One region of the Desulfofundulus thermocisternus DSM 10259 genome, then DNA from elsewhere that is predicted to be linked to it. Evidence: riboswitches for the same ligand, from Rfam matches in the RefSeq annotation. Region 1 holds a riboswitch; each other region holds the start of a gene.

What was found. A riboswitch is a leader RNA that binds a small molecule or an ion and turns the genes downstream of it on or off. The one in region 1 is predicted to bind cyclic di-GMP.
Region 2: linked by a shared signal. The riboswitch ahead of flgB (flagellar basal body rod protein FlgB) and the one ahead of BR83_RS0101645 (ArsB/NhaD family transporter) in region 1 are both predicted to bind cyclic di-GMP.
Region 3: linked by a shared signal. The riboswitch ahead of BR83_RS0109185 (methyl-accepting chemotaxis protein) and the one ahead of BR83_RS0101645 (ArsB/NhaD family transporter) in region 1 are both predicted to bind cyclic di-GMP.

What each region holds. Positions count from the first base shown of each region.
Region 1 is NZ_JMLG01000001.1:304,120-313,888, forward strand. It holds gene BR83_RS0101610 (hypothetical protein) at 1-75, opposite strand, end outside; gene BR83_RS0101615 (sulfite exporter TauE/SafE family protein) at 151-1,347, opposite strand; gene BR83_RS0101620 (Crp/Fnr family transcriptional regulator) at 1,875-2,543, shown strand; gene BR83_RS0101630 (4Fe-4S dicluster domain-containing protein) at 2,785-3,306, shown strand; gene BR83_RS0101635 (nitroreductase family protein) at 3,315-3,836, opposite strand; gene BR83_RS0101640 (universal stress protein) at 3,936-4,370, opposite strand; cyclic di-GMP riboswitch class I at 4,544-4,633, shown strand; gene BR83_RS0101645 (ArsB/NhaD family transporter) at 4,786-6,183, shown strand; gene deoC (deoxyribose-phosphate aldolase) at 6,241-6,915, shown strand; gene BR83_RS0101655 (glycosyltransferase) at 7,026-8,234, shown strand; gene BR83_RS0101660 (ACT domain-containing protein) at 8,352-8,645, shown strand; gene BR83_RS0101665 (PFL family protein) at 8,675-9,769, shown strand, end outside.
Region 2 is NZ_JMLG01000015.1:37,034-43,831, reverse strand. It holds gene BR83_RS16450 (flagellar protein FlaG) at 1-371, shown strand, start outside; gene flgM (flagellar biosynthesis anti-sigma factor FlgM) at 588-890, opposite strand; gene BR83_RS0110780 (nucleotidyltransferase family protein) at 1,152-1,637, shown strand; gene BR83_RS0110775 (HEPN domain-containing protein) at 1,634-2,053, shown strand; gene pseC (UDP-4-amino-4,6-dideoxy-N-acetyl-beta-L-altrosamine transaminase) at 2,168-3,403, shown strand; cyclic di-GMP riboswitch class I at 3,666-3,754, shown strand; gene flgB (flagellar basal body rod protein FlgB) at 3,979-4,380, shown strand; gene flgC (flagellar basal body rod protein FlgC) at 4,387-4,833, shown strand; gene fliE (flagellar hook-basal body complex protein FliE) at 4,889-5,188, shown strand; gene fliF (flagellar basal-body MS-ring/collar protein FliF) at 5,204-6,721, shown strand; gene fliG (flagellar motor switch protein FliG) at 6,732-6,798, shown strand, end outside.
Region 3 is NZ_JMLG01000010.1:41,546-48,343, reverse strand. It holds gene BR83_RS0109195 (methyl-accepting chemotaxis protein) at 1-1,857, opposite strand, end outside; gene BR83_RS0109185 (methyl-accepting chemotaxis protein) at 2,096-3,049, opposite strand; cyclic di-GMP riboswitch class I at 3,249-3,355, opposite strand; tRNA gene BR83_RS0109180 (tRNA-Val) at 3,517-3,591, opposite strand; gene BR83_RS0109175 (2-phosphosulfolactate phosphatase) at 3,697-4,485, opposite strand; gene BR83_RS0109170 (ABC1 kinase family protein) at 4,663-6,357, shown strand; gene BR83_RS0109160 (LysM peptidoglycan-binding domain-containing protein) at 6,588-6,798, opposite strand, start outside.

The sequences.
Region 1 (9,769 bases):
ATAATCAAAAACCGGATGGCCGCTGATTTTATAAAATATTATCAATACCTTATCCACCAGTTCCCAAAGGCCCATAATCAAGCCCCCGTTTATAACAGTTAGTGGCTCCAGGTTCCCCGGGAGTAACCCGGGGAACCTGGGATATGCATATTAAGGTACCCATGATTGACCGAAGAAGCCTCTGCTGAAGTACCGAAGTCCCACGTACAGCGCCAGCACCACAAACAATCTCTTCAGCCAGATATCCGGGATATACTTCTGGGTACGCGGGCCGATCATGGAACCGATAAATACGCCGATCAATTCCACGCCGATCATACCCCAGTCCATGGCGGCACCGGCAACGGTGATGTAGGTGGTGATACTGGTCAGCATGCTCACCAGCACGGCCATAGCCGAAGTCCCGGCCACCACGAACATGGGCAGGCCCACAATACTGGTCAGGTAGGGTACATATAAGAAACCGCCGCCCACGCCCAGGAAGGCTGAAATAGCCGCAATTACTACGCCGCCCACAAAAGCCCAGATGGGATTGAACTTAAATTCCACACCGAAGAAGGTGAACCTGGTTTCAGTAAGTCCCCACTGGGTAACTTTGATCCCCTGGGAAGCTTCGTCCTTCTTTTCCTTAATACTTTGCTCAAAAGCTTTGGCCGCTTCTTTGGCTGCCTTCTTGCTGGCCTGCCCCCGGGGGGTCGTCTCATACAACAGGACACCGCCCACCACGAAGACAAACAGCCCGAACCAGCCCTGATACTGGCTAAAGCTGACCTTGCCGCCGGTCAGGGCAGGGATGGCCACGGCGCCCACAATGGAACCTACCCCCAGGGCCAGACCCAGGGGCCAGGCCAGACGCTTGGCCCTCAGGTAGTTAATGGTGCTCAGCAGGGATGACAAACCAACCAGAAACTGGTTGGAGGTGCGGATGCTGTCTGTTAGTAGCTTGTTAACCTGGGGCGCGGTGTTCTTAAAGGTCTTGATATAGTCACCCAAACCGTAAACGGTCATATGACCTACCCCGGCCATGATGCCGCCAAAGGCGCCCACAGTGGAGAAGATCCAGCCCACCCAGATGGCCCACAGGATGGCCACCAGGTAATTAATCTGGGGCGCTCCGGGGATGCCGAAAGCCCCCCTGGGTGCATTGGGGTCAATCTCCCCTTTGCCCGTACCCACCGGGGCATTGGCTATGGCTTCCCCCAGTTTTCCCTTCAAGCCAAGGTCGCTTCCCACCAGCTGTGGCTGGGAACCCTGTTGTGCTCCCACTCCGCTGGCACCTAAAACCAGAATTGCCAGCATCAGCAGCAGGGTAACCAGGGCAATTTTATTGACAATTCCCTTTTTCATTTAATCCTCCCCCAAAATCAAGAGATGAATTTAAAATACCCTTAATAAGTTCATCATACATCCTTACTGGTGGTAAAAAAGCAAATCAACCGGTTTATAAAATACAGCCCCAAAATGTTCAGCCTAACTTGATGCCCACCTCCTCATTATAAATTCAAACAACTCACCTCCTCAAACAACCGTGCTGGGATTATACATAATTAAATATAATCGACATAATAAAAAGCCAATGTCGGATAGATGACATAATTAAAGTCATCCTGCAGACACCCCCGGTGTCATTCTATTGACATATTGCGATAATATTTTCATATTGTTTTGTATCGCCCAATTCTATCCTGCTCTGGCTGCTATTTACCAGCATAATTAAACCCATTCTTACATCAACCATTGACAGGGATAAATAAATAGAAATATAATAAATGATAAACGTATTAACTTTTCTTATAAATAGTTGTTAAAAAAACCAAGAATTTTCTAGAAAGTTTTAAGTGGAGAAAAACCCTTTTTACAGGGGGGACAGGGATATGCCACTGCAACACGTGGAAATTGCGGCCTTAAATGAGGTGGAAAAGGCGATTATACGCCAGGCGGGATTTACGGTGCATTACCCCAAGGGACACGTTATTTTTGCCGCCGGCGATCCTGCCGATAGAGTTTACCTGGTGGAAAGCGGATGGGTAAAAATCTATCGCTTGAACGCCGATGGTCGCCGTGTTACCGTGGGCAGCATACGCAGCCCGGGAGAATTGATGGGCCTGGCCGAAGCGCTATGGGGAGGAGAACGCACCTGCTTTGCCGGGGCCATCAGTAACGTCAGCCTGGTGGTTTTACGCAAGAATAAATTTGAAGAACTGATGGGGGCCCACCCTTTCCTGGCCATAAAAGTGGCCAAGTTGCTGGGTGTTCGCATGCGGGAAGCAGAACAGATTATTCATGAAATGGTCTGCTGGCAGGCTCCCGGACGCCTGGCCCTGACCCTCTTAAAAATGGGTGAGCGCTGCGGCGTGGAAACCAAAAACGGCATCAAGCTGGGTGTTCAGCTTACCCACGAGGAGCTGGCCAATATGGTGGGCACTTCCAGGCAGACAGTAACCACCCTTTTGAATACCTTCAAACAGGAAAAAAGCATCGTCTATGAAGGAAGGACCATCAGCATTGTCAATCCAGACAAGCTGGCCCGATGGATAATGTAAAATAATGATTGTCAAGAATTTAAAAACCCCGGCTGGGGGTTTATTTTTTTTGCCTTTTCAGCCATATCCATCAAAACTTTGAAATTTATTTTTTAATTAAATTAAATAATGCTTCCAAGAAGGTTTTCTAATACAACATATCGAACTATAGTTAAATTAAGATATGGGCTGCAGCCGGTATGCAGCGTTTACCACTACCCCGGTCAACAGGAACAGGCAAAAAAAAGAAAGGAGCATAATGATGAGCAATTACTCCCTCTTCCAGGACGAAAAAAAATGCATTTCCTGCCGCAGTTGCGAGGTGCAGTGCAAGATTAATAAGGGGCTCGCCACAGGACCCAGGCCTGGAAAAATTATTACGGCGGGTCCTGCCACCAGAAACGGCCGGATCATGGCAAAGTATGTTTTCACAACCTGCCGCCATTGTGAAGACCCTTTCTGCGTCCAGGCCTGCCCGGTGGGGGCCGTTCAGAAACGCCCCAGCGACGGTATCGTATTTATCGACCAGGAACTATGTGTGGGCTGCCAGAGTTGCATCATGGCCTGCCCCTGGGGCGCCCCCCAATGGGACGAAGAAAAAGGGGTGGTTGTAAAATGTGATTACTGCAAGGATCGCCTTGACGCCGGTCTCGAACCGGCCTGCGTTACCGCCTGTCCCACCGGCAGCCTCATTTTTATTTCCACGGAAAATATACCGTCCATCAAAAGAGAGCAGATCATCCGCAGGAGGATGAATGGCAGGGCGGTTAATGCCATCTGGTAATATATCTACTAAATATAACTAACAATATCTTCTAGTTCCCTTCTCTTTGGCCGGCGGGCCGGATCATCGGCCGGGTAACCCACGGGGATAATGGCCACCGGTCTGAACTGCGGGGGAATCTCCAGGCATTCCCTCACCTGGTCCTCGTTAAAAGCTCCCACCCAGCAGGTTCCCAGGCCCAGGGCGCTAGCGGTAAGCAGGATATTCTGGATGGCGGCAGCCGTGTCCTGAATACAGTAAAGCTTACGCCCCCGTTCACCGTAAACCCGGGCCGAACGTTCCGGCTCGGCACAAACCACGATCACCACGGGAACCTGGGTAATGAAGCGCTGGTTTAAAGCTGCCCGGGCCAGAGCTTCTTTCTTTTCCTGCCGGGTAACCACGTAAAAAAACCAGGGTTGCAGGTTACCCGCCGACGGGGCCCAGCGGGCCGCCTCCAGGAGCTGATCCAGCAATGCCTCCGGCAACGGATCCGGCCGGTAATGGCGGACGGAGTAACGACCCCTCACCAGGGAAAGTATCGTGGACATGAATTCCCCTCCTCAAGGGATGGCGATAAAGTTTTAATTATAATTATATACGTGTGCGCGTAAATCCACACACTTACCGGATGAATCTATACCCTGCTCTTACCTGACCACCATTACCGGGCAGGGGGCCAGATGCAGCACCTTGTGGCTTACGCTGCCCAGAAACAGCGACTTGAGATCACCAAAGCCACGGCTGCCAATGATAATGAGATCAAAACACCCTTCCGCAGCCAGGCGGCAGATAGCCTCGGCTGCATCTCCCCGCTCCACTGCTTTGTTTACGGTCAGGCCTTCTGCCTGAAATATTTCTTCTACGGCGGCAAAGACCTTTTCCGCCCGGGCCTCTATTTCCTGATCCAGTTCTTTTTGCTGCAACCACGTGCACGACCCCGGCTCGGGAAAAATTTTATAACAGGAAGGCCCCACATATAATGCTGTTACCGAAACTCCGGGATTAAGTTTGCTCAAACGCAAAGCCGTCCTGGCTGCACGCAGTGAATTCTCCGAACCATCCACGGCCAGAAGTATTTTCATACTGGCCTTAACCTCCCCAAGCAATCCTTATTTGCACGATCTTCTACATTCCCGGAGAAAAACCTGCATTTATAAAAAATATAATTAAAACCAATTATACCTCTATTGTCTAAACGAGGGATTTGTACTATAATTAACTATGCCTAATAGTCAAATTAAATAAATTCTGGTACTTTCGGGTTGGGCAAACCGGGTGAAAGCCCGGGACGCTAAAGCCATGGGTCTAAGGTCCTTTCCAGGACTATGATCGCCAGGCTGCAACGGTACCGACTGCCGGGGGGGGTAGTCACTTGACTACCCCCCTTTAACTTTGCCTGAAATTAGTCACATCCTTGTGCTCAACGGAGGTGGTTTCCTTAAACGTAGTAAGACCGGACGATTGTCGAAACAATATGAAAGAAAGGAGATGGGAAATTTGACCCCTCAAACGCAGGTTATTTTAGCTACGTCCGTCTTTTTACTTACCTATGCTATAATTATTTCGGAAAAGATTCACCGTACCGTGGCTGCTTTTTGCGGTGCGGCGATAGTCATACTGGCCGGCATTATTACCCCGGAACTGGCCGTCCATTACATCGACTGGAATACCATCGGCCTTTTAACGGGCATGATGATTATCGTGGGCGTTACCCGTGAAACGGGGATCTTTGAGTACCTGGCCATCAAGGCGGCCAAAATGGCCCGGGGGGAGCCCCTGCGCATTCTGGCCGCCCTTGCCCTGGTCACGGCCGTACTTTCTGCCCTGCTGGACAATGTGACCACGGTACTCCTCATCGTGCCCGTTACATTTGCCATCGCCCACAAACTAAAGGTAAGTCCCCTGCCCTTCTTAATTTCTGAAATTATTGCTTCCAACATTGGGGGAACGGCAACCCTGATCGGAGACCCGCCCAACATCATGATTGGCAGCGCCGTAGGGCTCGGCTTTATGGATTTTGTGATTAACCTTACCCCGGTGGTGGTTGTAATTTATGTTACAACCATTTTCATCCTGCGCCTCATTTACCGCCGGGACCTGGTTACAAACCCTGAGAATCAAAAAAGTATCCTGGAGCTTAATGAATGGGACGAAATTAAAGACGCCGCGTTGCTGAAACCCTGCCTCTGGGTTTTGGGTTTAACCATTGCCGGGTTTGCCCTGCACCAGTTCCTGCACCTGGAGAGCTCGGTGATCGCCATGGCCGGGGCGGCCCTGTTGCTGGTAATCACCCGTTCCGACCCGGAACATGCCCTGCACGCCGTAGAATGGCCGGTTATCTTCTTCTTTATCGGCCTGTTTGCCCTGGTGGGAGCGCTGGAAGAAGTAGGGGTCATTGAAACCATCGCCCATTTTGCCCTGGAGGTTACCGGGGGAGAACTCCTGCCGGCGGGCCTTTTGATTGTCTGGCTTTCGGCCCTGGCCTCGGCCTTTGTGGACAACATCCCCTTTGTGGCGACCATGATTCCTTTAATTCAGGACATGGGCCGCCTGGGAGGTATCGAAAACCTCAATTTCCTGTGGTGGTCCCTTTCCCTGGGAGCCTGCCTGGGTGGCAACGGTACCATCATCGGTGCTTCGGCCAACGTGGTAGTGGTGGGCATGGCTGAAAAGAGGGGTACGCCCATCAGCTTCCTGGGTTTCTTTAAAGTAGCTTTTCCCCTCATGATCCTTTCCATTGTCATTGCCACAGCATACCTGGTGGCCTGGCTGCAATTTAATACCACCCTGGTGCTGGTAAGCACGCTGGCAATAGGGCTGGCCTTGAGCCTGCTGTTAAACCTGCTGCAAAGGCAGCTTAAAATAGAAACCACGGTAACAACAGGCAACCAGTAATTCCCCGACACCCGTTCACTTAGATAACAGTAATTTCACAAGGGGGGGGGTTGGCGGTTGACCAGAAACCAGCTGGCCGCCATGATTGATCATACCCTGCTTAAACCCACAGCCACCACCCGGGACATCCGGCAACTTTGTATTGAGGCGATGGCTGAAGGTTTCGCCGCCGTATGTGTTAATCCCGTCCATGTAGAATGTGCCGCAAAAATGCTTGCCGGTTCCGGCGTGGCGGTATGCACGGTGATTGGCTTTCCCCTGGGGGCAACCACGCCATCCGTAAAAAAGAAAGAGGCTGAAGAGGCCATAAATAACGGGGCCAGGGAAGTGGACATGGTCATAAATATCGGCGCTTTGAAGGAAGGAAACCACGACCTGGTCGTGGCCGATATCCGGGGAGTGGTGGAGGCAGTGACCGCCCTTTTGCCCGGTGGGCTGGTCAAGGTAATCATTGAAACGGGATATCTAGACCGTGAAGAAAAAATTACCGCCTGCCGGCTGGCGTGGCAGGCAGGCGCCCATTTTGTGAAGACCAGCACCGGTTTTGGTCCCGCCGGAGCTACCGTGGACGACGTCGAGCTCCTGCGGAAAAACCTCCCACCGGAAATGGGCGTGAAAGCATCGGGGGGCATTCGTACCACCGGACAGGCCCTGGCTCTGATTGCAGCCGGGGCCGCCAGGCTGGGTACAAGCGCCGGCCCGGCCCTGCTGGCCGGCCTGCAGAACGATTAAGAGCACCCGGAGTCAATTTAACACCGTGAAAAGGAGAAAAATATACACCGGATGAATATACTAAGGGTTCAGGAAGGACTTCAAATGAGATGCGGGGGAATTAGGTAAATATGACCAGGATAATGGATTATCAGGTTGTTGCCGGTGAGCAACTTATCGAAGAAATCTATGAACTGGCCCGGCGGCTCGCAGGTTGCAGGGTTCAGCACATCAATTCTACCCTTACCGGCGGCGGGGTGGCCGAAATTTTGAAACGCCTCGTACCCATGATGCAGGAGGCAGGCCTGGAGGTACGCTGGGACGTCATTAAGGGAGATGAAGATTTTTTCCGGGTAACCAAAACCTTCCATAATGCTTTTCACGGGGTACCTGTTGACGTAACTCCTCCCATGCTGGATGTCTACCGCCGGATATCACGGGAAAATTACGACCTGGTAGATCCCCGGGCGGACTTTATCATTCTCCATGACCAGCAGCCCCTGGGGCTGGCTGAAATCCGTCCCGGCCATCCCGGCCGCTGGTTGTGGTACTGCCACATTGACCCGGTGGACGTAAGCAGGGAAGTGTGGGATTTTTTAAGCCCCTGGGCCAGGCTTTGCGACGCCTCCATTTACCACATCCCTGCCTATGCCAGGAACCTGGGCCACCGCCAGTACATTATGCCCCCGGCCATCGACCCCCTGGCGGAAAAAAACCGGGAGGTAACTCCTTCTGAGATTGCCGCAGTAATAGAGCGGCTGAATATACCTCTGGATTTACCCCTGGTGGTGCAAATTTCCCGGTTTGACCGCCTCAAAGACCCGCTGGGAGTTGTGCAGACCTTCCGTCTTATCCGTCAGGAAGTACCCTGCCGCCTGGTGCTGGCAGGGGGCGGGGCCACCGATGATCCTGAAGGCATCCAGGTTCTCCAGGAATTGCGGGAAGAAGCTGCCCACGACCCGGATATCATAATTCTGGAGCTTCCTCCCACCAGCGATCTGGAGATCAATGTCCTGCAGCGGGTTGCGGCGGTGGTGGTCCAGAAATCGGTACGGGAGGGCTTCGGTTTGACCGTAACCGAAGCCATGTGGAAATCACGCCCTGTCGTGGCTTCCCCCGTTGGCGGTATTACGGTGCAGATAATAAACGGGCTAACCGGGCTGGCCGCAGCCAGCACCGAAGAAATGGCCCGGGCAGTGGTTAGAATCCTGCGCGATCCCTCCCTGGCAGAAAAGCTGGGGCAAAATGCCAGGGAACATGTGAAGAAGAATTTCATCCTGCCCATCTATTTCAAACGGTGGCTGGAAATGCTCGTGACCGAAAAGGGTTATCCGGTATGATGCCGGCCTCCCGGGCCTTTTCTCTTTGGTAAAGAAAAGGTACAATAGCTGGCCAATGGTAAAAACTTTTAAAGCCAAACAGTCATCTGACGAGCCCACAGAAAGGAAGTAGTCCATATGTACGTACAGGAGCCAAAGAAAAACCGGATTATCGTCACCGTCCTGGGGCCCGACCGGGTGGGCATTATCGCCGGGGTGGCCCAGGTGCTGGCCGAAAACAATATCAATATCCTGGACATCAGCCAGACCATCCTGCAGGAATTCCTGGCCATGATCATGATTGCCGATATGGAAAAAAGTTATATTGACCTGGCCACTTTAAAAGAGCGCCTGGCGGCAAAAGGTTCCGAACTGGGAGTGCAAATCGACGCCCAGCATGAGGACGCCTTCCGCTTTATGCACAGGATTTAGTGAATAAGAAACGAAGGAGAAATAATGCCATGCTTACCCTGGCAGAAATTATGGAAACTATCAAGATGGTCCAGGAAGAAAACCTGGACATTCGCACCATTACCATGGGCATCAGCCTGAGAAACTGCGCGGACCCGGATCCCAGGACGGCATGCCGTAAAATCTATAATAAGATCACCCGCCTGGCCAGCAGGCTGGTTGCGGTAGGAGAAGAAATCAGCCGGGAATACGGCATTCCCATCGTGCATAAACGGATCTCCGTCACCCCCATTTCCCTGATTGCCGAATGCAGCCATCAAGAAGATTACGTGGAATACGCCCTTACCCTGGATGCCGCCGCGGCCGCCGTAGGGGTAAACTTTATCGGCGGCTTTTCAGCCCTGGTACACAAAGGCTTTACCGGCGGCGACCGGGTACTGATCAACTCCATCCCCGCCGCCCTGGCCGGCACCGAAAGGGTCTGCGCCTCGGTAAATGTAGCTACCACCAGGGCGGGTATAAATATGGATGCCGTTTACCTGATGGGCCGGGTGATTAAAGAAACCGCCGCGCGGACAGCGGAACAGGGTGGTTTGGGCTGCGCCAAACTGGTGGTTTTCAGCAACGTCCCCGAGGACAATCCCTTTATGGCCGGAGCTTTTCATGGAATCGGGGAGCCCGAATGCACCATCAACGTAGGGGTATCCGGACCGGGAGTGGTTAAAAACGCCGTCGCCCGGGTGGGCAACGCGGATTTCGGAACACTGGCGGAAACGGTGAAAAAGACGGCCTTTAAAATTACCCGCATGGGGGAACTGGTTGGCCGGCTGGCAGCAGAACGGCTGGGTGTACCTTTTGGCATTGTAGACCTGTCCCTGGCCCCCACCCCGGCAGTGGGAGACAGCGTGGCGGAAATCCTGGAAGCCATGGGCCTGGAACGCTGCGGCACCCACGGCACCACCGCCGCCCTGGCCCTGTTAAACGATGCCGTTAAAAAAGGAGGGGCTATGGCCTCCTCTTACGTGGGCGGATTGTCGGGAGCCTTTATCCCGGTCAGCGAAGACGCGGGGATGATCCGGGCCGTGGAGGAGGGTGCCCTTTCCCTGGACAAGCTGGAGGCCATGACCTGCGTTTGTTCGGTAGGC
Region 2 (6,798 bases), on a different contig from region 1:
TGAGCAAGGTGGACCCAGCCGGCAGGCCGGATCTTTTCTCCCTGGCGGGGCTGCCCGCAGCGCTCCGGAATGACGCCGCCCGCCCCGGGGAGCAGGCGGAGAGGGAGGCCCTGTTTCCGGAAGAGAAAGAAGAGGAAAGCAGGCCCACCATCCAGGAGGTGCGGGATGCCGTCAGCCGGATCAACGGAACCATGGAACTCTACCGCACGGAGCTGCGTTTTGTCCTGCACGAGGAAAGCGGGGAGATCATGGTCAGGGTGATCAATGCCGAAACGCAGGAAGTGATCCGGGAGATCCCCCCGGAGTGGACCCTGAAGATCGTGGCCAGCGTGAAGAGGATGCTGGGCCTGATCCTGGACAGGTTTATTTAGCGCCGGTCCTGCCGGAAGCGGCAAAAAAAGAGGGGTGCGTGGCTGCCGCCGTGCGCGCCGGGATTGAAAACGGCTCCCGGAAAGACAAACCGCCGGCCCAAAGCCGGCGGCCTTGATGAACGTAATGCTCCCCTTCGGCCCTGGTGCTGACCGCGCAGGCCGGCAGCCGGTGCCGGGGGCGGCATCCGTCCGTAAGCACCCTCTCCTCCCGGGACATCACACCCGCCTGTCCAGCCGGTGCTCTTCGATGATGCCCGCGGCCACCTTTTCGGCGTCGATGCGGTAGGTGCCTTCCGCCAGCCGCTTTTTAACCGCCGCCACCAGTTCCTCCCTCGTTTCGGGCAGCTCCTTCAAGTGCGCCCGGTAGAGCTGGAGCTCCCGGGCCCGGTCGGAGATCTCCACCGCGTCTTTCTGCAGGTGGCTGCCGGCCACGCTCTCCTTTTTTCCTTCTTCGCCGGTTGTTTTAAGACGTTTGAAGTAAATATCTGCCACCTGGCCGGGATTAAAATTTATCCTCATCGCCTTCTGCTCCTTTGCATTCATATCCGAAGATGGCCTCTATATATTTTCTTCGGCAGCGGTGCCGGGTTTCTTTAGCACCCGGAAGAGGTTTCCGGCCCGGCGGCCGGTAAAACATCTGCTTTGCAGAGATTCCCGCTGGCTGCATTTGGGGCAACTGTGGACCCGGACGGAGGCTCCTTTTCCTTGAAGTTTACCCCCGCCGTATGATACGATAATGAAAAATTTGATCATCAATACGTATGCTGGCAGGGTGATATCATGTACCGCCGGGAATTTGAACAGGCCCTTGAACTGCTGGTGCCGGCCGTAAAGGAGGTTTACGGCTCCCGTTTGGTGTCTTTGGCCGTTTTCGGTTCGGTAGCCCGCGGCACGCCCCGGCCGGATTCGGACATCGACCTGCTGCTGGTGGCCGAAGACCTGCCGCGGGGCCGGATGAAGAGAATGGCTGAATTTGCCGGGGTGGAAGAGAAAATGCAGCAGGAATCATCCCGGTTCACCCATATAGTGCCGGACCTGTCCCCTGTAATCAAGGGAAAAGAGGAAGTGCTGCAGGGCAGCCTCCTGTTTCTGGATATGGTTGACGACGTGAAAATTTTATACGACCGGGGAAATTTTCTGGCCCGCTACCTGGCCCGCCTGCGGGAAAGGCTGCAGCAATTGGGGGCGCAGAAAATATACCGCGGCGGCGCCTGGTACTGGGTGCTCAAGAAGGATTATAAGCAGGGTGAGGTGATCGAAATTTGACCAGCACCACCCTGGCCCAGAGTTACTTGCTCAAAGCCACCAAAAGGTTGAAGATACTGCCCGTTCTCTTCGGGGAAGAAGCCTATTCCGACGTAATCCGCGAGGCCCAGGAGATCGTGGAGTTGGCCCTGAAAGGTATGCTGCGCTGGATTGGAGTGGACCCACCCAAACAGCACGATGTGGGCTATTTGCTGGTGGAGTTCCAGGACCGCCTGCCGCCCGAAGTCAGCCGGGAAGCGCAAAGACTGGCCCAAATATCCAGGTGGCTGCGAAAAGAGCGGGAGTTTGCCTTCTACGGCGATGTGGACTTCATACCCACGGAAGAGTATACGCGGGAAGATGCGGCCAGGGCCATGGACGACGCCCGCTTTACCGTGCAAGTGGCAGCCCTGTTAATCAGGCCGCAGGAAAATTAATGCGGGGGATACCTGGAGGTATCGCGGCGTCCATTATTGCCTCGCCAGCAGAATTTATTGAGTTCTGGATCCGGCTTGCCCAAAAAACTAGATCAAAGGAGTTATTTCCTGCCTATGAAAACCCATACCGATCAGTCTGAACTGCAAACACCCGCCATTGCCGGGGGTAGGCCCGTGCGGGAAACCTATCTCCCCTATGCCCGGCACTGGCTTGAAGAGGACGACATCGAAGCCGTCACCCGGGTGCTGCGGGGTGACTGGCTGACCACCGGCCCCGTCCTGGCCGAATTCGAAAAGCAGTTTGCCGCCCGGGTGGGGGCCCGTTATGCCGTGGCCTTCTCCAGCGGGACGGCGGCCCTGCACGCGGCCTGCTTTGCCGCCGGCGTGGGCAGGGGGGACGAAGTGATCACCAGCCCCATCACCTTCGTGGCCAGCGCCAACTGTGCCCTCTACCTGGGGGCGAAGCCCGTCTTTGCGGACATAGACCCGCGCACATACAATATCGACCCGGCGGAAATAGAAAAAAAGATCACCCCGCAGACAAAGGCCATCATTCCCGTGCATTTCACCGGCCAGCCCTGCGATCTGGACGCCATTCACGCCCTGGCTGAAAAGCACAACCTCGTGGTTATTGAAGATGCCTGCCACGCCCTGGGGGCGGAATATAAAGGGCAGCCCGTGGGCTGCCTGAGCGACATGACCGTTTTCAGCTTTCACCCGGTGAAGCACATCACCACCGGGGAAGGGGGGATGGTGACCACCGGTTCCGACGAGCTGTACCACTGGCTGCTGCTCTTCCGCAACCACGGCATCACCCGGGACCGGGAATTCATGGTGGAGGACCACGGTCCCTGGTACTACGAAATGCTGGATGTGGGCTTCAACTACCGCCTCACCGATATCCAGGCCGCCCTGGGTTTGAGCCAGCTGCGCAAGCTGGACCGCTTTGTGGAGCGCAGGCGCGAAATTGCCCGCACCTATAACGAAGCCTTTGCCGAACTGCCCGGGGTGGAAATCCCCTACCAGGCGCCTTACGGCCGCTCCTCCTGGCACCTTTACGTGCTGGCATTAAAGCTGGAGCTTCTGAAATACGACCGGCGCCAGGTGTTTGAAGCCCTGCGGGCGGAAAATATCGGGGTGAACGTCCACTACCTGCCCGCCTACCGCCACCCTTACTACCGCTGGCTGGGGGACCCGGACAGCTGCAGCCTTTCCGGGTTTTACTGCCTGCGGGCGGAAGAATTTTACGAGCGGGCCATCACCCTGCCCCTTTTCCCGGCCATGAGCGACAATGATGTGCAGGACGTCATCACGGCCGTGCGCCGGGTTATGGCCTGGGCGCGCAAATAAAACCATAATCGACATTCTTCGACTAAATGTAGCAGTTGCTCCATGCTTTGTGCCAAAAAGCGCAAAGAGGAGCAATTTTTTTATGTATTTTTAACGTATTTTTTCTCTTTACAGGAGGAGTTTGGGAAAACGTGTCAAATAAATTACCACTTAGTTACCAAAAACTTGCCACATAATTACATTGCTTTGATATCACCTACAAGGGAACGATTTTTAACCCAATGACAAGTTAATAATCCCTTTTTCACACTTTTTATCGCACATTGTCCAGGGGCAAACTTCACCGAAAGGGAAGGGCGCAAAGCTGCGGGCCTACAGCGGGCTTCCCGCCACGGCAGCCGGGCTGCGACAATGCAGTACTGCTTCCCGGCCCCGGTGCCGGTTTTTTGGTGCTTTAAGAAAAATAAATAACCCCTCTTCCAGTTAGAAAAATTTACCTGAAACTGGAAGCAAAATCATCACCCTTACACTCTTCTACAGAGCTAATACAGAAATGGCGCTTTTGATTATGGGGGTGGGAGCGGCCAAAAGACAGAAATTTTTAAAGCGCTTACGGAAAAGCGAGGTGGCGGTTTATGGATCTTTTCGGCAGCCCCATTATAGTGGCGCTGCAGAAGCAGCTGGACGCATCGGCGCTGGCGCAGAGGGTGATTGCCCACAATGTGGCCAATGTGAACACGCCGGGATTTAAAAAATCCTCCGTCAGCTTTACGGAGGAGCTGCGGCGGGCGCTGGGGGAGGACGCCCTGCCGCTGGTCACCAGCGACCCCCGGCATTTCGGGGCCCCGGTACCGCTGGCCCGGGTGGAACCCACGGTGGTGAAGGAGGAGGGCACCACCATGGGTTACAACGGCAATAACGTGGACATTGACCAGGAGATGGTGAACCTGGCCGCCAACACCCTGACGTACCAGGCTGCCGCCCGGGCGCTGGGCGACCGCCTGTCCCTTTTGACTTACGTCATCCGGGGGAGGTAACAGACGGTGCCTCTATTAGATGTATTCGGCATTAGTGCTTCCGGCTTAACAGCTTCCAGGCTGTGGCTGGATATTACGGCCAACAATATTGCCAACCTGCAGACGGCGGGGCGGCCCAACGATCCCCTGAACCCGCCCTACCGGCGGAAAGTCCCCGTCTTTGCCGAAAAGCTGCGCCGGGCTCTGGACTCCCCGCCCGGCCAGCCATCCCTCGATGCCGCCGGAGTAAGCGTGGCGGCGGTGGTGGAAGATCCCTCCCCGCCCCGGCTGGCATACGAGCCCTCCCACCCCCTGGCCGACCCCCGGACGGGGTACGTAGCCTATCCCAACATCAACATAGCCAACGAAATGGTCAGCATGATTGCCGCCACCCGGGCCTACGAGGCCAACGTCACGGTTTTGAACGCAGCCAAGGACATGGCCCTGCGGGCCCTGGAAATAGGCAGGAGCTGATCTTCAAGCACAGGCTTATCCATTCATGCTGCTGACGAAAGGAGAACTCCTCAGAATGCAGGTTTTACCCGTTTCCTTTCTTTCCCCTGAGCCTGCGGCGGCCCGGTCCTCTAAACAGGATGCTGCCGCTGGTGCCGGCGACTTCGGCCGTGCCCTTTTGCGGGCCCTGGAAGAGGTGAACAACGCCCAGGTGCGGGCCGACCGGGTGGGCTTGGACTTCCTCACCGGACGGGTGCAGGACCTGCACCAGGTGACCATCGCCATGGAGGAAGCCCGGATCATGATGACCCTGGCCGTGGAGGTCCGCAATAAAATTGTAGAAGCCTACCAGGAAATATCGCGCATGCAGGTTTAAGGAGCTGTGCAGTTGATGGACCCCAGACAGATCCTGGCCCCCGTCAAGGAGCGGTGGCAGGCGCTGCCCCGGCCCCGGCAGGTCCTCCTGGTGGCTGCCGCGGCCGGGCTGTTAGCCACGGTGATTTACCTGGCTGTGCTTATCACCCGGCCGGTATATGCCCCCCTCTTCACCGACCTGGAGCCCGCTCAGGCGGGTAAAATCGCCGAAGAACTGAAAAATATGAAGGTTCCCTACCGGCTGGAGGATCAGGGTAAAACCATTGCCGTGCCGGAAGATCAGGTTCCCAGCGTGAGAATAGAGCTGGCCAGCAAGGGGGTGCTGGCCGATACGGGGGCCGGGTGGGAGCTTTTCGACCAGCAAAAGTTTGGCGTTACCGATTTTGAACAGCAGGTCAACTACCAGCGGGCGCTGCAGGAGGAACTGCGCCGCACCATCACCAGCCTGGAGGAGGTGGAGCAGGCCCGGGTGCACCTGGTGCTGCCCCGGGAAAGCCTCTTCCTGGACGAGCAGGTGGAGCCTTCCGCCTCCATAGCTTTGAAGCTCAAAAGCGAGCTCAAGCCCGAGCAGGTGAAGGGCATCATGGATCTGGTGGTGGGCAGCGTGCAGGGGTTGAAGCCGGAAAACGTACACATCATCGACATGGAAGGCAACGTCCTGAGCGACGATCTGGCCCTGTCCGACGAGCGGGCCAAGCTGACCCGCCTGTCCCTGGACCAGTACCAGGTGCGCCGGCAGTACGAAAAGGAACTGGAAACCCGCATCCAGCAGATGCTGACCAGAATCCTGGGGCCGAACAAGGCGGTGGCCATGGTTACCGCTGATCTGGACTTCGACCAGCGCCAGACCACCACCACCACCGTGCAGCCGGGGCAGGTTTTAAGCCAGCAGACCGTTAATGAAAGCGGCTCGGGCACTGGCACGGGTGGCGCACCGCCGGAAACTTTTCAACCGGGAAGCAGCATTCCCGCCTTTACCGGCGGTAACTCCCAGTACCAGAAGCGGCAGACCACCACCAATTACCAGCTGGGCAGCCAGCAGCAGACCCTGGTGGCCGCACCGGGGACCCTGCGGCGGCTTTCGGTGGCCGTGGTTTTAAACGGCAACTACAGCGCGCCCCAGCTGCAGCAGGTCCAGGACATGGTGGCGGCGGCGGTGGGCCTGCAGCAGAACCGGGGAGACCAGATCAACGTTTCGGCCATGCCCTTCGACACCTCCTACCTGGACCAGTTCCGGGAGGAAGGGCCGCCGGCCCCGGTTGTGCCGGCCGTGCTGAAAAAATACTGGCCCGCGGCAGCGGGAGCGGCCGGGCTGGGTCTCCTGCTCCTCCTGATCCTGTTCATCCGCCGCCGGCGGCGGAGGTACGTGGAGGAAATGGAGGAAGAGGTGCCGCAGGCTCCCGTGGCCGCCGCGTACGAGCCCGGGCCGGAGCAGCCCGCGGAACAGCCCGGCAGAACGCAGCGGATCCGGGAAATGGCCCGGGAAAGGCCCGCCGAGGTGGCCGAAATTTTAAAGTTGTGGCTCAAGGAGTAGGTGCGGCAGTATGAACGGGCGGTTTACCGAAAAGCTTACCGGCGTTCAGAAGGCGGCTATCGTGCTGATAGCCCTGG
Region 3 (6,798 bases), on a different contig from region 1:
CTCTACCCCCTCACCGGTCTGCCTGGCGCCTTCGATGATTTCTTCCACCAGCTCGATGTTTTTCCCAACGGCATCAATAATATCATCAAGAGCCTCGCCTGCCCGGGAGGCCAGGGCCACGCCTTCCTGTACTTCGGCAGAGCCGTGCTCCATGGCTGCTACGGCCGCTTCCACCCCCGCCTGGATCTGGCTGACCAACCGGCTTATCTCCCCGGCGGCTCCAGCCGATTGTTCGGCCAGCTTCCTTACCTCTTCCGCCACCACAGCAAAACCGCGGCCCTGCTCGCCGGCCCGGGCCGCTTCGATGGCTGCGTTCAGGGCCAGCAGGTTGGTCTGGTCGGCTATGCCGGTGATGACGCCGGTAATGTTACCGATGCGTGCCGAGAGCTCGCCCAGGCTCCGGATGGACTCGCCCATGCGCTCGGCAGAAGCAGCAATGGAGTGGATCTTACCGATTGTCTCTTTCACCGTCTTTCCGCCGCTTTCGGCCACGGCAACCACCTTCTTCGACTCACTGGAGGTGCGGCTGGCATTCTCCAGGCTCTTTTCCGCCGTTGCGGCCACCTCGCTGGTGGTACTGGCCAGTTCTTCCACGGTTGCGCTGACCTGCTGGGTGGAAGCAGCCAGCTCCTCGCTGTGGGCAGCCAGGGTTTGAGCCTCCCTGACCAGGCCTGAAAGCAGTTTTCTTACACTATCCTGCAGCCGGTCCACGGCCAGGGCCAGCTTTCCTATCTCGTCCTTCATACGCAGGATTTTTTCCGGCACCGGCCGGGTAAAGTCACCGCTGGCTATGAGCCCCAGATGGTCCACCATTTGCACCAGGGGTGAGGTAATTCTGCCGGCCATCATTAAGGTCAGCCCCAGGGCAACAAGAATAATCAGCAGCGATAAAAGTAACATGGTATCCTTTAACACCGCTACCCTCTCCAGAACCTCGGCAGTGGGAACATTGATGCCCACAGACCAGCCGGTAGATTTAATGGGGGCAAATCCCACAAACCTTTCCTGCCCCTGGAAGACGTACCGCCCCACGCCTTCCTCCCCTTTCGCCATCCGGGAAACCACCGCTGCCAGCTCCTTCAGGGAGGAGTCGGTTCTGGCCTGCTCGATGAAATTCTCCTGGGCTGCCACCCGGGTAAATTCCTTATGGGCTATGACCTTGCCTGTGTTGTCCACGGCAAAACCGTAACCCGTGCGCCCGTAATTGATGGAAGAAACCAAAGTGCTCATCTTGCTGCCATCCATAACCCCGATAACCGCGCCGTTTACCTCTCCAGTGGCATAATGGCGAACCGGAGCGGAAAAAACAAAGACCACAGCATTATCCAGCCTGCTGACCAGCGTGCTGGAAACGGCGGTCTTTCCTTCCAGGGCCGCTTTGAAATAATCCCGGTCGGCAACCCTGGCCTTACTGCCATCGCTGAAGAAAGCATTTCCTTCCCTGTCGGCAATGCCCAGTTGTTTGAAGCCCAGGCTTTCCGCCCTTTTCCACTCCTCGCGCAGGGCCTGCAGTTTTTCCTCCAGAGTGGCCTCCCGGCCACCCCACCTGCCGCGGATGACGTTCCTGCTGGCTATGCTTTCAACCGCATATATTCGCGCCTGGATACGGTTGTCCAGTGTTTCGGCAGCCTGCCTGGCCGTCTTAAGCAGGGCCTCCTGGCTCTGTTCCTGCAGGGCCTGTTCGGCGTAATGCTCGCTCACCAGCCCCAGCACCAGGCAACCCATGAGCACTATAAAGCCGAAGAAAACAGCCATTCTGATCCGCAGGCTTCCCGCAAGCTGTCCCGTAAGTCTTCCCTTCATCCCTGTCTGCAGCCGCCCCTGCACCGTGACGGCAAGCAGGAACAGCGCCGCCAATCCTCCTTCCTTACAATTTTGCTTCTTCAGGCAGTAACCGGAACCGGCAGATCCCGTTTAAGGGTATAGAAACAACCGTTCCCCGGTCTTAAACTTCTATATTTTTATTTCGGCATAATTCAGGGTTACTTGAGCCCGCTGCCAGAGCTTATAGCCTTTTTTTAAACCATAAAAATAGCCGGCAGTTGTGACGGCCGGCTTTAAATAAAACGCTAAAATAATTTTAGTTGCTGGTGCCCTAAACCACCAGCTCATCGGCCAGCTTCTTTAGCCGCGCGGATACCGCCGTCAGCTCATTCACCGAAGCGTTGATTTCCTGCGACGAAGCGGCCTGCTCCTGCACCGCGGCAGACAACTGGGTAATTGAATCCGTCAGCTCCAGAACGGACTGCTGCACCTCCTGCAGGGTCTCCAGGATTTCCCTGGCCGAGCGCTGGGTATCCTGGGATAACTTGCGTATTTCCCCGGCCACCACGTTGAAACCCCGCCCGGCATCGCCCACCCGGGCCGCTTCGATGGCCGCGTTCAACCCCAGCAGGTGGGTTTGCTCGGCAATTTCCTCGATGAGGTTGACAATGCCGTCGGTTTTCTTGATTTCATCCCTGATCTTCTGCGCGCTGCTGTTCAGGTTTTCCGTTGTTGCCGCCACTTCTTCCGAGGTGGCGGAAAGGTTGGAGGTAGCCATGGCTATCTGGTTGATCTGGCTGTCCATTTCCTGCGACATTGCAATCAGATTTTCCTGGCGGGTGATGGGGGTGGTCATGCCAATGGTGCCGATTACTTTACCTGTACCGGGATCGGTAATGGGGTAGGAAACGCCGATGTAAGGTATGCCGTAGACCTCCTTCCCCGTCCGCCTGGCCTGCCTGCGGCCGGTGCGCAGGGTCAGGGCGGTTACGCTGCCTTCATTGATGGTGTCACCCGCCTTTAAAGAAAGGCCCACCTGACCGGGGTCGCAGTAAATATACCGCTCCAGGTCCGATACATAAATTCCCATCTCTTCCCCCAGCATCCCCTTGATAAAGGGGGCCAGCTTCAGGGCGCATTTTAAAAGGTCGGGCTCCGCCTGCTCCGCCCGGCGTTCACCCCCGTTATCGCCGGCAGCTGCAGCGGGTTCCACCGGCTCGACCGCTGGAGGTGGAGATATTTCTTCCGGTTGAGCTTTCTTGTTTTTAAATGAAAGCAGGTTCACTAAAGAACACTCCCCTTTCTTTTATCCGCAATCACATCTGACGCTGATGAGATATATCACCAACCTGAAGGAAAACAAGAACATGGGGCAGAACAGGAAGAAACAAACTGGAGGTAGAAAATAAAGCCCCCCTTCCAGGAACGCAAACAAAGAAAAAACTACAGGGAGAAAAGCATCCTGCCCCGTAGTTACTTTTCTCCCCTGCAACCCAGCCGTCATAGCTCCCCGCTAAAAAGCGTCCTGCGGGAAACCTTAGACCTGTGGCTTTGCGTCCCCGGCTTTCGCGCGGGTTTGCCCTCCGAGGTTAAACTTTATTCGCTATTTTTCTACTTATTTCATAATTAATTCTATTGAACCAGCACAATTTTCCTGTGTCAAGTAAATAATGTCATTTTATGTCGAACAGCAATAGTTTGCAGCTTCCACACCAAAACAAAAAGCCCCGTTTTCCGGGGCTCCCGTTTTTCTGGTGGGCGCGGTAGGGATTGAACCTACGACCTCTTGAATGTGAGTCAAGCGCTCTCCCACTGAGCTACGCGCCCATTTGAAGTTTTACCGTTGCAGGTGTTATTTTAACACATTTGCCGGCCGGGTGCAAGGGGGGCCGGCCTGTTTTTTTATTCCCGGACAGGCGGGGCGCACAGGTATCAGCTCCTTACAATTACGGGGCAGCCGGGAATTATTTCCTTCCCCTCCCCAACCACCGGCACCACCTCACAGGTGTTCAGGGAAGCGCACCAGTCCAGGTCGGCCGCCAGGCCCATGCTGAAAAGCTTGCGCCCGTGCAGGGAATGGTCAAAAGCTCGCCGGGGGTTGTCTTTATAGGCCAGGGCCAGGTGTAGGGCAGCCACGGCAAAGTCGGACAGATCCAGCCCGGACGCTCCGGGAGTAGAGCAGTACAACCAGCCCGGATCCGCCATTTTCACCATCTCCAGCACCACCATTCCAGCCCCCAGGGCATCTTCCAGGGAAAACTCGCCCTGCGTGCCGGCGCAGGCCAGGGTTACGTCCCTGCCCAGCCGGCAGACCTCCCGGGCCACCGCCCGGGCATTGAGCAGGCTTCCCACCAGCACCGTACCGGCTCTTCCTGCCGCAAGATTCAGGGCGCGGGTGCCGTTGCTGGTGGTGAGAACCAGCATCCTGCCGCCAACCACTTCCGGCCGGAACTCCAGCGGGGAGTTGCCGTGAGGAAAGCCGGGAATTTTTTCGCCGCCCCGTTCACCGGCCAGCAGTACCGGTATATTCTCCCCGGCCAGCCTGGCTGCAACCTCCTGTGCTTCCGCCGGGTCGACAACGGTCACCACACCCCGGCAACCATGGGCCAGGGCGGTAACTATGGTGCTGGTAGCTCTCAAAACATCAAAAACCACCGCCGTACCCCCGGCCAGAACGGCCTGTTCCAGGCTTTCAGCTGTTGGATAAAGGGTCACACGCATATTTAAACCTCCACGCGTTAATATTATACTGTTTCCTATCCCGGGCGGCAAGAAAATATTCTCCAGCGGTTTCCAAACTAATGAAAGCCCGTACGCTCAAAAGAAGGGTTTTCAAAATCATCCGTGGAAAAAATAAGTAAATAAGGGTGGCTCCCGGCGGCAGGGAGGTGCAGTGAATTGCAGCTATACCTGCGTAAAAGATATAAACACTTTGCCCGTTACCGGGAAATTACCAATATACTGGTTCGCCACGGCTTTGGCTACCTGGCCTACCAGCTGGGGTTAACCGAATTCTTAAATTTTGGCCACCGGTACAGGCTGCGCCGGCGGCTATCCGGCGAAGGAGCCCTGACCGTCAGGGAGCAGCCTTCACCACCCGAAAGATTGCGCCAGGCCCTGGAGGAACTGGGCCCGGCTTTTATCAAGCTGGGGCAGGTGCTTTCCACCCGTTCGGACCTGCTGCCCCCGCAATACATTGCGGAACTGGAAAAGCTTCAGGACCAGGTACCTCCCTTTCCCTTCGCCCAGGTAAGGGAGCGTATTCAAATGGAGCTGGGCGCCCCCCTGGAAGAAATATTCGACCACTTCGAAGCAACTCCCCTGGCTGCCGCTTCCATCGGCCAGGTTCACAGGGCAAACCTCCGGGATGGCAGGCCGGTGGTGGTAAAAGTTCAGCGTCCGGGCGTCGAAAAAACGATTTTGACCGACATTGAGATTCTTCACGACGTTGCCCGCCTGGTGGACAGGCACGGCCCCTGGCGGGAACTTTACCGTTTTGAAGAGATGGTAGAAGAGTTTGAAAAATTCCTGCGGGAAGAAATGGATTTTACGGTGGAAGGCCGCCATGCCGAAAACTTCCGGCAGCTCTTTGCAGGGGACAGTACCGTCTATTTCCCGGCAGTTTACTGGGATTATACCACCAGCAAAGTATTAACCATGGAGTTTGTTGAGGGGATAAAATTAACCCACCCGGAAGAACTGGCCGGCAGGGGGATCGACCGGAAACTGGTAGCCCGGAATCTGGCCGGTGCTTTACTGCGCCAGATCCTGATGCACGGCTTTTTTCACGGCGACCCCCACCCGGGAAACCTGGCCGCCCTGCCGGGTGGGAGGGTGGTTTTTATGGACTTCGGTATCGTGGGACGCCTGGATGAAGAGACCCGGGAAAAAATAGGCAACCTGGTTCTGGGTTTGCTCCGGCGCAATACCGCCCTGGTGGTAAGAGCAGTGGAAGAACTGGGTGTTGTGCCGCCGCATGTGGATCGTGCCGCCCTGCAGCAGGATATTGATGCCCTGAGAAATAAATACTATGAAATCCCCCTGAGCAGGATCAGCCTGAGTGAATCCTTGAGAGATATTATGGGAGTAGCTTTTAAATACCGGATCCGGGTTCCCACCCAGTTCACCCTGCTGGTAAAGTCTCTGGTTACCGCAGAGGGCGTGGTTGCCCAGCTGGACAGGGAATTAAGCATGGTGGAGATTGCCCGCCCCATGGGCAGGCAACTGCTGGCACGCCGGTTCAGCCTGCCCGGAATAAAAAAAAGGCTCCAGAATTTCCTGGAAGACTACTGCGGGCTCCTTTCCGGGTTACCCCACCGCCTGGACAGAGTGCTGGAGCTGGCTGCTGCAGGTGAATTAAAAATAAAAGCGGTTAACCCGGACCTGGACCGTATGATTGCCCAGCTCAATGCCATGGTCAACCGCATGGTTCTGGGTATCCTGCTGGGTTCTCTGATCGTGGGTTCTTCCCTGCTGATGGGAAAGGGTTACACCATCCTCTGGGGCCTGCCCCTGGCAGAAGCTGCTTTTATTGGAGGAGGGGTACTGGGTTTAGCCCTGGTTTTTTCCATCCTGCGTTCACGCAAGTTTTAGCTCACCGGAGGACGCAGGCCCGGGATCATGAGAACCATCAGGGCCAGGAGCAGTACAAAAAAGATAAACCTGCGCACAAAGGCACCTCCCGTTAACAGTACCGGTCACGGTTAAGATTTTACCTTAAAAGTGTGTCATTTCTACTTAATTTTTGTTAAATTTTTATTAAATATTCTGGTCAATAAAAAACCCTGCCCGCGGCAGGGTAAACATGATGTTCTAATTTGTCTCTAATAGGTAAAGGTGAAACTATCCAGGATCAGGCTTACGGGGCGTGATTGCAGCCAGCTATTGGGCACCCAGGATTCAAAGAAGTACAGCGCCCCATTGGTGGGGTCAACGCCATTCAATGCGTCCAGGGCAGCCCGCCTGGCTTCCTCGCTGGCCGGGCGGTTAATCCAGCCGTTTAAAACGGGTTCGAACTGGTAAGAACCCGTTTCA